3 regions of the Bacillus sp. WC2507 genome follow, and region 1 is predicted to be linked to each of the others. Evidence: riboswitches for the same ligand, from Rfam matches in the RefSeq annotation. Region 1 holds a riboswitch; each other region holds the start of a gene.
What was found. Region 1 has a riboswitch for S-adenosylmethionine ahead of ACUN28_RS00570 (ABC transporter permease). Riboswitches for the same ligand answer to the same signal wherever they lie in the genome.
Positions count from the first base shown of each region.

Region 2: linked by a shared signal. The riboswitch ahead of ACUN28_RS04020 (methionine ABC transporter ATP-binding protein) and the one ahead of ACUN28_RS00570 (ABC transporter permease) in region 1 are both predicted to bind S-adenosylmethionine.
Region 3: linked by a shared signal. The riboswitch ahead of ACUN28_RS07780 (bifunctional homocysteine S-methyltransferase/methylenetetrahydrofolate reductase) and the one ahead of ACUN28_RS00570 (ABC transporter permease) in region 1 are both predicted to bind S-adenosylmethionine.

Region 1 is NZ_JBQXPN010000001.1:97,311-102,574, forward strand. It holds gene ACUN28_RS00560 (ABC transporter ATP-binding protein) at 1-258, opposite strand, end outside; gene ACUN28_RS00565 (ABC transporter permease) at 215-1,219, opposite strand; gene ACUN28_RS00570 (ABC transporter permease) at 1,237-2,154, opposite strand; SAM riboswitch class I at 2,292-2,397, opposite strand; partial or broken gene ACUN28_RS00575 (DUF3951 domain-containing protein) at 2,571-2,787, shown strand; gene ACUN28_RS00580 (lipoprotein) at 2,804-3,307, opposite strand; gene tnpB (IS200/IS605 family element RNA-guided endonuclease TnpB) at 3,677-4,795, shown strand; gene ACUN28_RS00590 (multidrug effflux MFS transporter) at 4,977-5,264, opposite strand, start outside.
Region 2 is NZ_JBQXPN010000001.1:764,446-769,709, reverse strand. It holds gene ACUN28_RS04025 (methionine ABC transporter permease) at 1-416, opposite strand, end outside; gene ACUN28_RS04020 (methionine ABC transporter ATP-binding protein) at 409-1,434, opposite strand; SAM riboswitch class I at 1,614-1,721, opposite strand; gene ACUN28_RS04015 (hypothetical protein) at 1,847-2,191, opposite strand; gene ACUN28_RS04010 (thioredoxin family protein) at 2,346-2,654, opposite strand; gene ACUN28_RS04005 (toprim domain-containing protein) at 2,658-3,002, opposite strand; gene ACUN28_RS04000 (hypothetical protein) at 3,169-3,339, shown strand; gene gcvH (glycine cleavage system protein GcvH) at 3,471-3,854, opposite strand; gene ACUN28_RS03990 (arsenate reductase family protein) at 3,896-4,261, opposite strand; gene ACUN28_RS03985 (hypothetical protein) at 4,763-5,264, opposite strand, start outside.
Region 3 is NZ_JBQXPN010000001.1:1,451,096-1,456,359, reverse strand. It holds gene metH (methionine synthase) at 1-1,207, opposite strand, end outside; gene ACUN28_RS07780 (bifunctional homocysteine S-methyltransferase/methylenetetrahydrofolate reductase) at 1,207-3,039, opposite strand; SAM riboswitch class I at 3,110-3,219, opposite strand; SAM riboswitch class I at 3,422-3,531, shown strand; gene metI (cystathionine gamma-synthase/O-acetylhomoserine thiolyase) at 3,625-4,737, shown strand; gene metC (cystathionine beta-lyase) at 4,734-5,264, shown strand, end outside.

The sequences.
Region 1 (5,264 bases):
TTGATTCCATTCTGATTCTTGTAAATTCGTTAATTCCTTTGATTGGAAAGATACATTTCCACCATCGATACGAATGGATTCTTGATTTAAGCCGATAATAGATTGCGCTGTAACGCTTTTTCCTGAACCACTCTCCCCTACCAATGCCACTATTTCACCTTTGTTAATAGAAAAGGAAACATGTTTCACAATCGCTTGCTTACTATTCTCTTTTTCAACGGCTAACGTTACGTTTTCTAAAGATAAGAGCTGTCCCATGTTTTTTCTCCTTTCGATTCCGTTTTACGATTTTCGGATCAATTGCATCTTGCAAACCATCACCAATAGCATTAAATGCGAACATGATGAGTGCAATCATGATTGCCGGGAAGAATAGCTGCCACCACTCTCCGCTTAGTAATGTCCCAAGTGCATCGTTCGTCATCGTTCCCCAACTCGCTGCTGGCGATTGCACTCCAAGGCCAATAAAGCTTAAAAATGATTCTGAGAAAATAGCTGCTGGAATTGTAAATGACAAATTCACGATAATAATGCCTGTTAAGTTTGGAATTAAATGTCCATATATAATTTTCATATGCGATGTACCTAATCGCTCTGCTGCAATAACAAACTCTCTTTGTTTTAAAGACAAGACTTGAGCTCGAATGAGACGAGCCATTCCAATCCACCCTGTTAATGCAAGGGCGATAATGATGGTAAAAAGACCTGGTTTCATAACGATTAATAGTAAAATAACAATTAATAAATATGGGATACCATATAATACTTCAATCCCTCTTATAATCCACTCATCAATTAACGTTCCAAGGCGATTGCGCCCTCTCACATATCCACTAAATCCACCGATCAGTACACCTAGCCCTATATCAAGAGCTGCTGCTACCAATCCAACTGTTAGCGAAATTTTCCCGCCAGCCCATGTACGTGCCCATATGTCTCTACCTAAATCATCTGTTCCGAACCAATGTTCACTACTAGGCGGTAAGTTTGTTGCCTCTTTTACTTGCTCACTCGCAGTAAATGGCGTTAAACTTTCACCAATAAGAGAGAATACAATAATTAGTAATAACGTCACTGACCCTAAAACTGCGATTGGATTCGATACAAACTTACGAAGTACTTCCTTTTTTCGGCTAATCGTTTGCTGCTCTTTATTTATCGTTAATTCTTTTTTCTCTTCATTCGTTAATAACTGTTTATTAATTTCATAAGCTCCCATTTAAATATCCCCCCTCCTTACGTAATAGAACGAATGCGCGGATCAACAATACGATGAATGATATCTGTAATAAAAATACATACAATCAATAGCGCACTATAGAAAATGGTTGTTCCCATAATTACCGGATAATCTCGATTAAAAATACTATCTACGAAATATTTTCCTAAACCAGGAATGGAAAATATTTTTTCAATAACGAAAGTCCCTGTTAAAAGCCCAGCCATTAACGGTCCAACAAATGTAAGTACTGGAACAATTGCATTCCGAAGAGCGTGTCTTATAATAATCTTCTTAATTGGTATACCTTTCGCTCTTGCTAGCTTAATATAATCACTCTGCAAAACTTCGATCATATTAGAACGAACAAACCTTGTAATAACCGCGATTGGCCCTAACGCTAATGCAAAGGATGGCAACACCGTATGCTCGAATGTGCCCCAAGACGCTACTGGTAAGAGCTCAAATTGAATAGCGAATACTTGTATAAATAGTGGTGCTAAAATAAAACTTGGAATAGATATGCCGAGAATCGCAAGTAAACTCACACCATAATCAATTACTCTCCCGTGATAGAGAGCAGCAAATGTACCTGCTGCAATTCCGACTAATAATGAAATAACAAGTGCTTGTAAACCAATAATCGCTGATGGACCAAATCCTGTCGTTATAATTTCTGATACGCCTTGCCCCGTCGATTGAACGGATTCACCAAAATCAAAATGAACTACGCCGTCTAGATACGCAACATATTGATTCCATAACGGTTCATCAAGATGATACTTTGCTCTCATATTTTGTATCACTTCTTCAGGAAAGATTTTCGCATCCGATGAAAATGGATCGCCTGGAATAATATGCATAATTAGAAATGTCACTGTCGTAATAACCCATAGTGTGAATACCATAACCGATAATTTTTTAATTACATACACTTCAATAACCCCCTAAACACATAAATTTACTTAGTTTTATTAACGTATTTTCCCCATTACTCCCTTTTCTCTTTTTAGAATACAAAAAGCCTTGATCTTAAAAAAATAAGATCAAGGCTTAATAAACAAAGGCCCATCACTTATCTTTCAAGACTTGCTTGCTGGAATTAGCACGGTGTTCCTGTTATAGAACCCGCTGCTGAGGTGTCATAGGGCCAGTCCCTCTACCTCTCTGGATAAGTAAATTGCTATATTATTATTTGGTTCAAATTGTATATTTCGAATTATAATTCTGAAAAAATGAAAAGTCAATCAAATTAGATATATTTAGAAAAATCAGTTTTCTGCGATGCTAGTTATTGAAATTACAATCTTTCGCTTATAATAAAAAGAAATTGTATTAAAGGAGTTATAAAATGGATTCCTTACTTCTTGCTACTATAGGATTACCATTAACCATCGTTATACTTGTCATCATCGGCTTCTATAAACTCTTTATTCAAAAGAAACGTATCACTTCTTTTTATAACTCCATTCGATAATATTACCGGACAAACAATTTCTGAATTTCACGAAGAACAGAAGGTATTAGTATCCGAGGATGAAGACGGAGATGGTAAGAAGAAAAAATAACCTTGCATGCGCAAGGTTATTTTTTCGTTTCTGCTTGAAAACGTTTATAGTATGTCGATGCTGTTGCAAAATTAATTTCTATATCACGAATCAACGATGAATCTTCTTCTTTAGCTAACTTCTGTAATTTTTTCATCGCTTGTTCTGATTCATTCAAGAAACCAACATATACCTCATGTTCTTTCTCTTTCGACTTTGGAACACGAATTTCTTTACGTATATGATCAATATCTTCTAACATGCTCGTCGTTACCTTTTGCACGTCTTCTTTATATGTAGCATTCGTTATTTCCTTACCGCCCTTTTCTTTTGCCACTTCAAATAACTGCAGTGCTTTATTAATTTCTTTATTTATTTTTATATCGTATTTTTCATGTACTGCAAGGTATTCTTTTATCTCTTCTTTTTGTTCAGTAGATTGCTCTACCTTTTCTTTCGGTTCTTTCGTATCTTTATTTCCATTACACCCTGCTAGAAGGAGCATACTTCCCATTACAGCAATACCCAAAACCTTCTTCATCTCTTCTTCTCCTTTTATCTACAGCTATTACTCATTATAGTTTATTTTATCTCCACTTGTTATTATACCGAGAACACCCTACTTTTTACACTTAAGACGATATCTTAATATACACACCAACATTTTTGTCACAGTATCGTCACTTTATCAATTTAGCCAAGAAGACTCCTTCCTCAAGGATCGTGAAGGACGTAGCCCAGCGAGTAGGTGGGAGATGAATTGGCTTCGAACAAGAGATGACAGGAAGTCATCTTAATCGTTCGACATATGTAAAGTATTACCAGGAAATTTGTAATAATCACTTCACTATCAATCGAATGTATGTTTGGTATATAATAGACATATATCGAAATGGAGGTGAAACGAAGGATGATTAATAAAGCGTATAAATTTCGTATCTATCCAAATAAAGCACAAGCGATCCTGATTAATAAAACGATTGGTTGTTCTCGTTTTGTATTCAATCACTTCCTATCTCTATGGGATAATGCATACAAAGAAACAGGAAAGGGTTTGACATATGGTACATGCTCTGCCAAACTTCCTGCCATGAAGAAAGAGTTTGTTTGGCTAAAAGAAGTGGATAGTATTGCTATTCAATCGTCTGTTCGCAACCTTGCGGATGCTTACACACGCTTTTTTAAAAAACAAAACAGTGCCCCGCGTTTCAAATCTAAAAAGAACAACGTACAATCTTATACCACAAAACAAACAAATGAAAACATTGTTGTTGTGGGAAACAAAATGAAATTGCCGAAACTAGGTCTTGTTCGATTTGCCAAAAGTCGTGAAGTAAAGGGACGTATTTTAAATGCTACGGTTAGACGGAACCCTTCTGGTAAATACTTTGTGTCCTTGTTAGTTGAAACAGAAGTGCAAGAACTTCCGAAAACACATTCTTATATTGGAATGGATGTAGGGTTAAAAGATTTCGCCATTTTGTCAGATGGAACAACCTATAAAAACCCTAAATTTTTTCGCTCATTGGAAGAGAAGTTGGCAAAAGCACAGCGTGTTCTTTCTAGAAGAATGAAAGGATCTTCTCGCTGGAATAAACAACGAGTAAGGGTAGCTAGAATTCATGAATACATAGCTAATGCTAGAAAAGATTACTTGGACAAAATCTCAACTGAAATCATCAAAAACCACGATGTTATCGGTATAGAAGATTTACAAGTATCGAATATGTTAAAAAATCATAAGTTAGCAAAAGCGATTAGTGAAGTATCTTGGTCACAATTTAGAACGTTGCTAGAATACAAGGCAAAATGGTATGGAAAACAAGTCATTCCGGTATCCAAAACATTTGCTTCAAGCCAATTATGTTCTTGTTGTGGGTATCAAAATAAAGACGTTAAGAATCTAAATCTTCGTGAATGGGATTGTCCTGAGTGCAATAGTCATCACGACAGAGATATTAACGCAAGTATCAATCTTAAAAATGAAGCTTTAAGGCTTCTAACCGTAGGAACTACGGGGATAGCCTAATGAATTAGAAGCCACTAGGCTTCTGTACTTAGGAATCTCCCACTTCAAACAGTCCGTAAGGACGTTAAGTGGTGAGTAGTTCAAGCAAATAACTTTTGCATCACCTTACGAAACTGTATGCGTTATTTCAAAAAATGAAAAAAGAGCTGATTCAAAAAATATTTGAATCAGCTCTTTTTTATTAAGCCTCTAAATTTTGTCTTTGTTGCAGTTCAAACTGCTTCTCACTTCTTCTGGCCATAAATAGATAACATAATACAGCACCAATTTCACAAAGCGCTATAACAACTCCCATCGGTAATGCGGTGTTGCTTCCACCAATACCTACTAGCGGTGCAACAAGTGCTCCTGAAATAAACTGTAATAAGCCTAATAAAGCTGATGCTGTTCCTGCAGCTTGTTTCTGATTTCTCATCGCTAATGAGAACCCAGTTGTTGATACAACCCCCACGCTTGACACGACAAGGAA
Region 2 (5,264 bases), 670 kb from region 1:
AAAATAATTGTGCTTGTTTTTGCTCCCATCGCTTTCGAAGCTTCAATTACACCTTTATCAATTTCACGAAGTGCGATTTCAACCATTCTCGCGTAAAATGGTGCCGCTCCAATAATTAAAGCTGGAAGTGCTGCACTCGCTCCAAGAATTGTTCCAAGCAGAATCTTTGTGAATGGGATTAATAAAATGATTAAAATAATGAACGGTATCGAGCGGAAAATGTTTACGAACGCTCCAATTGCCGTGTTAACCGCTTTGTTTTCCCATATATTATCTTTCGCTGTCATAAAGAGTAACAATCCTAAAATTAGTCCTAAAACAAATGTTGCAAGAGCGGCGATTGCCGTCATATATAACGTTTCACCAGTTGCTTCTAACATTTGATTCCAATCAACATTTGTGAGTAACTTATCCATGTGCAATCACCTCCAGCTCTACTTGATCTTGATGTATTCCCTCTATTGCTTGCTGAATCGCTGTTTCCTCACCATTTAAATGAACAACTAAACTACCGTAAGAACCATTATTCGTTTGTGCGATATTCCCTTGCAAAATGCTAACTTCTATATCACTGCGTTGCATCAATCTTTGAAGTACTGGTCTTTCTACAGCCTCACCGATAAACTGCAAACGAATTACTTTACCATCTGGATACTTTTCAATTAAACTTTCAATCGTTTCATTTGTATCTTCAGAATCCGTTAACTGCTGTACAAATCGTTTTGTAATATCTTTCTGTGGATTACGGAATACATCAAGTACTGGACCTGTTTCTACAATCTTTCCTTTCTCCATTACCGCAACACGATTACAAATCTTTCGAATCACGTGCATCTCGTGTGTAATGAGTACAATTGTTAAACCGAGACGCTTATTAATATCTAATAATAAATCTAAAATTTGATCTGTCGTTTCTGGATCAAGAGCTGACGTTGCTTCATCACATAAAAGTACTTGTGGGTTATTAGCTAACGCTCTTGCAATCCCAACGCGTTGCTTTTGTCCTCCGCTTAGCTGGGATGGATACGCGTCTCCTCTTCCTTCTAATCCAACAAGGTGAATTAACTCGTCAACACGTTTTCTTCTCACCGCCTTATCGACTCCTGCAATTTCAAGTGGGAACTCGATATTTTCACGTACGGTTCGTGACCAAAGTAAGTTGAAGTGCTGAAAAATCATTCCGATCTCTTGCCTTGCCTTACGAAGTTCGCTTCCTGTAATGGCTGAAATGACACGATTTGCAATTGTAATTTGTCCTGAAGTTGGTTTCTCTAGCTGATTGAATAATCTGATTAACGAACTTTTCCCAGCACCACTATATCCGATAACACCAAATATTTCGCCTTTCTCTATTTTTAAATTGGCGTTATCTACAGCAGTGACATCACCGCTTTTTGCTTTATATATTTTCTTTACATTCTCTAATAGAATCATGGTGTATCACCCCTTTTTTATTTGGATCGACTCCGCAATTTTTTATGTTTAATGCGTGTAGTCCACCGTTATCATTACTTTTATTATTTGAATGTCCTCCACATTCAAACAACAAAAAAACCTTTCCGCTTTAGAGAAGCAGAAAGGTTTATATGCGTATATAACAACATTATCCCTCTCTCTCATCTCTCAAAGCATTTGCTTTGCAGGAATTGGCACCATTTCAACATAAGTTGACGGTTGCCGGGCTTCACAGGGCACAGTCCCTCCACCTCTCTTGATAAGAGAAATCAGATTACATTTTCGTCTGATTTGTAATTTATGAAATTGTCTATATTTTATGAATTGAATTGTATCAATATCCATACACCATGTCAACAGAAATTTTCGCAAAAAATGAAACTTCAGAATTTTAAGCACCTACTGACATCGGTTTACATATATGAAACATCGATTCAACTAATAGCATCGTTCGATACGTTCCCGAATATTGTACACGTCCATCGTTCATTAACATTTGCAATCGTACATTGCCGTTCACCAATTGTTTTACATCTTCTTCATCAACACAAACGATTTGCTCCGTTCCTCTTTCCTCATGTAGCAGCTCTATATAATCTCTTGAAATTTGTAACGAACAACTTTCATCTCCAAAGCGAAAATTAACAGTTTTTTCTCCTTGTCTTAAAAGCGGCTCTAAATGATATTGACCATTAGCGTAATTTACAAATGATTGCAGCAAAGAATATAATTTCACCCTAAATCACATCCTTCATATCACTTTCTATTACACATACCATTCCCTCTCACTAAAGAGCAATCCTGTTACTTTCGCTCGACAAATACTGTAACCACCCTGCATCTCGACATATTTCCCAAGAAATATGTCGAGGCGGCAAAAACTTTGCCGCCTACTTTAATTCCGTATATAAATATTCAACCGAATGAAATGCATATATCTTCTTCATGAGTGTCCCATTTTCAAAAACAAGTAAACACGGTACACTTTCGATTCCATACTCTTTCGCTAAATGCGGAGCATAATTTAAATCTAACATTCCAATTTTCAAGTCTTCAATTGTCATCTCAACGACTGTTAACATCTTTTTTGCTAATTGGCATGTTCCACACATTGGAGTATATACATATAACACTGTTTTTTCTTCATTCTCTATTAGGGCTGTTGCTTCGGCTCCTGTCCAGTCAATCACTTCTATCATTCCTTACCGTAAATATTCTGTATAAACGTCAATGTCAGCTCCCCATAATACATTTGCTAAGTGTGAAGATGGCGCGGTTGCCACTTCCCGGTACGAGCGATCAATATAAATATGCTCTGCTTGCGGAAATTCTTTTCGAAATTGTTTCCTTAACTTTTCTCCAGCATCATCAGCATCCACTAGCACATATACTTCCTTATCAAAAAGCTGATCAATGAGCTCATCCATTTTCGACAAACCAATTGTACCATTTGTACAAACAATTTCCACCGGTTCACGAATAATAGATTCAATCTTTCTCCTATCTGATTTACCTTCTACAATAATGACTTTTTCCACATAAATCATATGTCATCACCCGATCACCATATACTATACAACCTTTAACTTAGTATATAGTATATTCGTTATTTTCATGTTGTTTCCTGTTTATTTTTGCAAAAGAAAAGCGGAGCCGACTGTTCAGCCCTGTTGGCTAAGGTTCTTTCGTACAGAAGACGCTTTTTGTCTTCTCGTGCGGGAGGTTCTTAGACATGAAGGGCTAGGAGGTGGAGCTAGACAAAGAAAAGCACAAGCGGCTCGTTCAGATTGTGAGGGGGATGGAGCTTCTGACGTAAAGGCGCTTTTTGCCTTGCAGGAAGAAGTGAAGCCACCAAACAATCTAGCCGCTGGAGCTGGATCATAATGAAAAGCACAAGCGAAAAAGTTTTTTCAGAAAACGTTCTCCTACACAATAATTAGTATATGATTCTACATTCATTATTTAACCCAAAATAAAAAAGGACAGCACAAAGGCTGTCCTTTAGTCGACTATAATTAGTCTTGGTTTGTCATTTCTGCATATTTTTCTGCAGTTAATAACTTCTCAACTTGGCTTGCATCAGAAAGTTCAACTTTAACCATCCATGCACCCTCGTATGGAGATTCGTTAACAAGTTCTGGTTGGTCACTTAATTCTTCGTTTACTGCTACAACTTTACCGCTTACAGGAGCGTATAACTCAGAAACTGTTTTAACAGATTCTACGCTTCCGAATGGCTCGTCAGCTTCGATTGTTGCACCTACTTCAGGAAGTTCAACGAATACGATATCGCCTAGCTCACCTTGTGCAAAGTGAGTAATACCGATAACAACTTCATTACCTTCAGTTTTTACCCATTCGTGTTCTTCAGAGTAACGTAAATTATTTGGAATGCTCATGACTGTACCTCCAGTGAATGTATTAATTATGTAAAAATACCTTATTGGTACTTTTTCCACACACTTTCAAACTGCTCTTCGTTAAAACCAAGTGTTACATTCGTTCCATCTGTTACAATTGGACGCTTAATCAACATGCCATCAGATGCTAAAAGCTCATACATTTCGTCTTCGCTCGCATCTTTTAACTTATCTTTCAGACCAAGTTCACGGTAACGCATTCCACTTGTATTAAAGAATTTTTTCAATGGTAATTCACTTTTTTCATGTAAATTACGTAAATCTTCTTTTGATGGTGGATTTTCAACAATATGAATCATCTCATATGCTACATCGTTTGCCTCAAACCATTTCTTTGCTTTTTGACATGTGCCACACTTTGGATATGAATAAAATGTTACTGTCATAAATTCACCTACTTTTTTACTAACCTTTACCTTTATCATATAGAAAACGTTTTATTATTTCAAACGATTATTCGCTAAACTTTTACTTATTTCGTGATAATTTTTAATAATCCTGCAAATTTTTCTTATTTTTCCGCCATTTGTTAAGAAAAAAATAAATATATAATTTTTTTAGATTCTTCCCTCATCCTTCGCCGAACATATATCTTAAACTAACGTTTGATTAACTCCTTATATTTCTTTGTTAGCCCTTGAGCTGTATCAGTTTCTTCCTACCGAACATACATCTTAAACAAACGTTTGATTAATTCCCATTTTTCTTTGTTAGCCCTTGAGCTGCATTGCTTTCTTCCTACCGAACATACATCTTAAACAAACGTTTGATTAATTCTCATTTTTTCTTTGTTAACCCTTGTGCTACATCGATTTCTTCCTACCGAACATACATCTTAAACAAACGTTTATTTAAAAAATAAGAAGCCTCGTTTACAGGCTCCTTCATCATCTATTCAAATAATCTGCAATTGTTTGAAATACTACGGTATACATATTATGAATACTTTCTTCAGTATTTCCACCATTGGACAAACCAACTGCCCATTGTTGCCCCTCACCACTTCCAATGTTTGCAAACCCTTGCGTATACATAGCATTTACATCTTTTCTTGCACTGTTATACTCTATCCCTTTTGTAGTAAAAATTGAATATGATTTATCTTGTAAACCGATAAAAAACACTGGTTTCTTTAGCGATGAAAATACATTTTTATACTGATCTGTTGAGGCTTCTTGAAAGTGATCTTTCATTATTAGAAAACCATCCACTTCCTTAGATTCCTTTTCCAGTTCCTCTAACTTCATTTCCTCAAACTTTATATTCCTAAACGTATCTTTCGGCTTTTCTCCAATAACTCCAATTACGAGTGCTCTTCCGTTATATTCTAATTTCTCTCCTTCTTTATCCTTTGCACACCCAGCACCTACTAGGCATATCAATATAAAA
Region 3 (5,264 bases), 1.4 Mb from region 1:
TAATTGGTACTTTTAATACTTTTGTAACTTCTGCCAAGAAATTTTCCATATCTTCTATTTCATCCCGGTCCGGGTCTGCCATACAAATATCAATAATATGAGCATTTTTCTTCACTTGCGCTCTTGCGACTTCAGCAGCCTCTTCAAATTTCCCTTCTGCTACTAATCGTTTAAATTTACGTGATCCAATAACGTTTGTTCTTTCTCCAACAAATAACGGCCTCATAGAATCATCATATTGTAGTGCCTCTAATCCACTAACACCATGTCCATCTCGTTCACGGTGTTCACGCGGCTTCAGAGACGCTAACGCGGATTTCATTGCTTTTATATGTTCTGGTGTTGTGCCACAACAACCACCGATAATATTAACCCATCCTTCTTCGGCAAATCGCTTCACTTTTTCGGCGAGAGAAGATGGAGATTCATGATAATGTCCATCTTCATCAGGAAGGCCTGCATTTGGATAACAAGAAATGTAACACTCCGATAAATCAGATAGTGAACGAATATGGTCTCTCATAAACTCCGGACCAGTCGCACAGTTTAACCCAACCGATAACGGCTTCATATGTTCTATCGATAAGTAAAAAGCCTCAATTGTTTGCCCAGCCAGAGTCGTTCCCATCGGTTCAATCGTTCCCGAAATCATAATAGGAACAATTGTATTTAGTTCATCAAAAGCTGCTTGAATTCCAATATAAGCTGCCTTCACATTACGCATATCTTGACTCGTCTCAACGAGTAATACATCAACTTCTCCATTCAATAATCCTCTTGCCTGCCGTGTATAGGCTTCAATTAATTCTTCAAACGTCACACCACCAGTAACACTAATCGCTTTCGTTGTCGGCCCCATTGCTCCCGCAACATATACTTCCTTCCCGCTTTCTATAACAGCTTGCTTTGCTAAACGTGCTGCTTTCTCATTTAGTTCCTCATCTAAATGAGACAACTCATAATCATTTAATACAATATTCGTCGCCCCAAATGTATTTGTTTCAATAATATCCGCACCAGCTTCAATATAAGCTTTATGAATCTTTAAAATGACATCAGGCCTTGTTTCTACTAAATATTCATTACAGCCTTCGTACTCTTCTCCTCCGAAATCTTCCGCAGTTAAGTCCTCTTGCTGGATCATTGTCCCCATTGCACCATCTAATATTAAGATGTTATTTTGTAATTTTTCTTCTATACGTTTCATCAATTAATACCTTCTTTCACTTCTTGCTTTTCTCTCACATATTTAACAAGGTGTTCTGTAATTTCATATTTTAGAAATGGTGTAATAAGATAAATGCCGTTAAAATATTTCATCGCCGCATCAATTAGTTCTTGTGAAATGCGAATTCCTTCCTCAATTGCTGCCTCTTTCGTTTCATGTCCATCCATTCTCTCCCTTATTTCTTCAGGTAGCGTAATTCCTGGCACCTCAAAATGAAGAAAATCTGCATTCCGTTTACTTATTAATGGCATAATCCCAATAAAAAGCGGTTGTTCCAAATGTTTTGTCGCTTCATACACTTCTTCCATTAACGCGACATCGTAAATCGGCTGAGTTAAGAAATATTCTGCTCCAGCATCTATTTTCCGTTCCATTCGCTTAACCGCTGCTTTTAAATGTCTTACATGCGGGTTAAACGCACCTCCCACTGAAAATCTTGTTGCTGGACCTATTGATTTCCCTAAAATAGAGCGCCCATCATTCATTTCTTTAATCATTTTAATGAGCTCAATAGAGGACAAATCATATACAGAAGTGGCACCTGGAAAATCACCAACACGTGCTGGATCACCAGTTAAAGCTAACACTTCTTCCATACCTAACGCTGATAGGCCTAGTAAATGAGATTGTAGTCCGATGACGTTATGATCTCTACACGTTAAATGCGTCAATACTGGAATATCATGCTTCGTTAATAATGCTCCCATTGCCATATTCGAGATGCGAGGCGATGCTAATGAATTATCTGCTAGAGTAATAGCATCTGCTCCAGCTCTTTTCAATGCTCTTGCGCCTTCAAAAAACCGCTGCGTATCTAACGTTTTCGGTGGATCTAATTCCACTACTACTGTCGTTTGTTTTTTTGCTTTCTCTGCTAAAGTGACATGAGCTTTTGAACGTTTCTCATGTGTATGAACTACTTTTGGTCTTTGAATCGTATCCTTTTCTATTACAGGCGTAACATTTAGAGTAGCACGTTTCATACTTTCAATATGTTCTGGAGTCGTGCCACAACAACCACCCAATAACCGAATACCTTGCTCAATAAATTTCGGTGTCATCGCTTCGAAATAAGCCGGACTTCCTTCATATACGTAACGTCCCTCCACATAATTTGGAAGACCTGCATTTGGATATGCTGACAAGTAGCCATTTTGAGGAATCGATATCATTTTAAAAGCTTCCGTCATATGAAGTGGCCCTAGTTGGCAGTTCAATCCAACAACATTTGCACCGTAATCTAATAGCTGTTTTAATATTTCATTTACATCATTTCCATTTTGAGTCGTACCTGCCTCATGTAACGCTAATTGAGCTACAATTGGAATATTCGTTTGTTTTCGTAACACCTGAACAGCATGAAGTAATTCAAACTCATCATAGAAAGTCTCTAATAGCAGTCCATCAACCTGTTCTTCTAATAATGCACTTGCCTGTTCCAACAACATAAATTCTCGCTCCATATCAGTTGTCGTAACAGCTCCGATATGTTTCATACCGCCAATTGTTCCTAAAATTGCATTTTTGTCGGTAACAGATGCTTTCGCCAGTTTTACTGCCGCTCTATTAATTTCAGTAACTTGATTTTCTAAACCATACATACGTAATTTTGCTTCATTTGCTCCGTACGTATTTGTTTGAATCACATCTGCCCCAGCAGCTACATATTGCTTATGAATCGATATAATTAAATCTGGATCAGATATATTCAATTCTTCAAAACTACTTTGCAAACCATGTGAATGTAATAACGTCCCAACCGCACCGTCACCTATTACAATTCCTTTTGACAATAAATCTAGTAATTTCACAAATCTCCCTCATTTCTATCAATATAAAAACCCCCTCTTCACTTTGAAGAGGGGGACATAATTGTTCCTCCTCTTATTATGCAAAACATTCGTTTTGCAGGTATTAGCACCGTTTCAAACATTTCGTTTGAAGGTTGCCGGGTTTCACAGGGCCTTTCCCTCCACCGCTCTCAATAAGAGTTGTCTTTATTATTTTATTTATGTAGCTAAAAGGAAATGCGTTCCCCTTTTAACAATGTTTGCTAATTTTTTAATAAATTTAGCACGCACAAATGCAAAAGTCAATGACACTTGCGGAAAAATAAAAATTATTTAAAATAAAGTTGCAATTCAATTATCTTTTGTTGTAAAGTTAAAAACATAATAAAATTTCATACGAACATTCTTATCTAGAGAGGTAGAGGGACTGGCCCTACGACGCCTCAGCAACCATTAACATTTGTTAATAAGGTGCTAATTCCAGCAAATTGTGAAAGATTTGACAGATGAGAAGAAGACTCTATTCAAACCGAAAGCCTTCTTCTTAGAAGGCTTTTTTTATTTTACATTCACTTAATTGTTAATTTAAAAGGGAGGAATTTTCACATGTCAACTATCGAAACAAAACTAGCACAAATCGGAAACCGGAGCGAAACTACAACAGGAACTGTTAATCCACCTGTTTATTTCTCAACTGCTTATCGTCATGAAGGAATTGGCAAATCTACTGGCTTTGACTACTCACGAACTGGCAATCCAACTCGCGGCCTTTTAGAACAGGCAATCGCAGATTTAGAATACGGTGAACAAGGTTATGCCTGTAGTTCAGGGATGGCAGCTGTTCTCCTTGTCCTTTCCCTATTCCGTTCCGGAGATGAACTTATTGTATCCGAAGATTTATACGGGGGCACTTATCGATTATTTTCTGAGCACGAAAAAAAGTGGAACGTTCGATGTAGATACGTAAATACACAATCTATTAAACAAATTGAGCAGTCTATCACAATTGAAACAAAGGCTATTTTCATAGAAACTCCGACTAATCCATTAATGCAAGTTACTGATATTGCCGCTGTCGCAACTGTAGCGAAAAGACACGGACTACTTCTTATTGTAGACAACACATTCTACACACCTTATATACAGCAACCATTAACAGAAGGTGCTGACATTGTACTTCATAGCGCAACAAAATATTTAGGAGGACATAACGATGTCCTAAGCGGACTTGTCGTTGCAAAAGGTAAGGAACTTTGTGAGGAAATCGCTCATTATCATAATGCCTCTGGTGCGGTCTTAAGCCCATTTGACTCATGGCTATTAATTCGTGGTATGAAAACGTTAGCGCTTCGTATGAGACAACATGAAGAAAATGCAAAAGCAGTTGTCGCTTATTTAAATGATGAAGACGGGGTGACAGATGTATTTTATCCTGGAAGAGGCGGCATGATCTCATTTCGTCTGAAAGATGAAACATGGATCAATCCATTCTTACAATCTTTATCCTTAATTACATTCGCTGAAAGTCTTGGTGGTGTTGAAAGTTTAATGACATATCCAGCAACGCAAACACACGCTGATATTCCTGAAGAAATCAGAACAGCAAACGGTGTATGTAATCGTCTTCTGCGATTTTCCGTTGGCATTGAAAATAGTAACGATTTAATTCAAGACTTACAGCAAGCCATTAAACTTGTAAAAGAAGGTGTAAGAATATGAGTTATTCTATAGATACACTCTTACTGCACAACCAATATAAACATGACTCGCAAACAGGAGCTGTTAACGTTCCCATCTATAATACATCAACATTCCACCAGTTTGATGTAGATACGTTCGGAAAATATGACTATAGCCGATCTGGTAATCCAACTCGTGAAGCTCTTGAAGATATCATTGCTTTATTAGAAGGCGGAACAAAAGGATTTGCCTTCGCATCAGGGATTGCAGCGATTTCTACTGCATTCCTCCTTCTTTCACAAGGTGATCACGTACTCATTTCAGAAGACGTATACGGAGGCACTTATCGAATTATAACTGAAGTTCTCTCCCGTTACGGTGTTTCCCATACATTTGTTGATATGACTAATTTAGAAGAAATAAAGCAAAACATTAAGCCAAATACAAAACTCTTTTATGTGGAAACACCCTCTAATCCGCTTTTAAAAGTGACAGATATTCGTGCTGTTTCTAAACTTGCAAAATCTATTGACGCCCTTACTTTTGTTGATAATACATTTTTGACA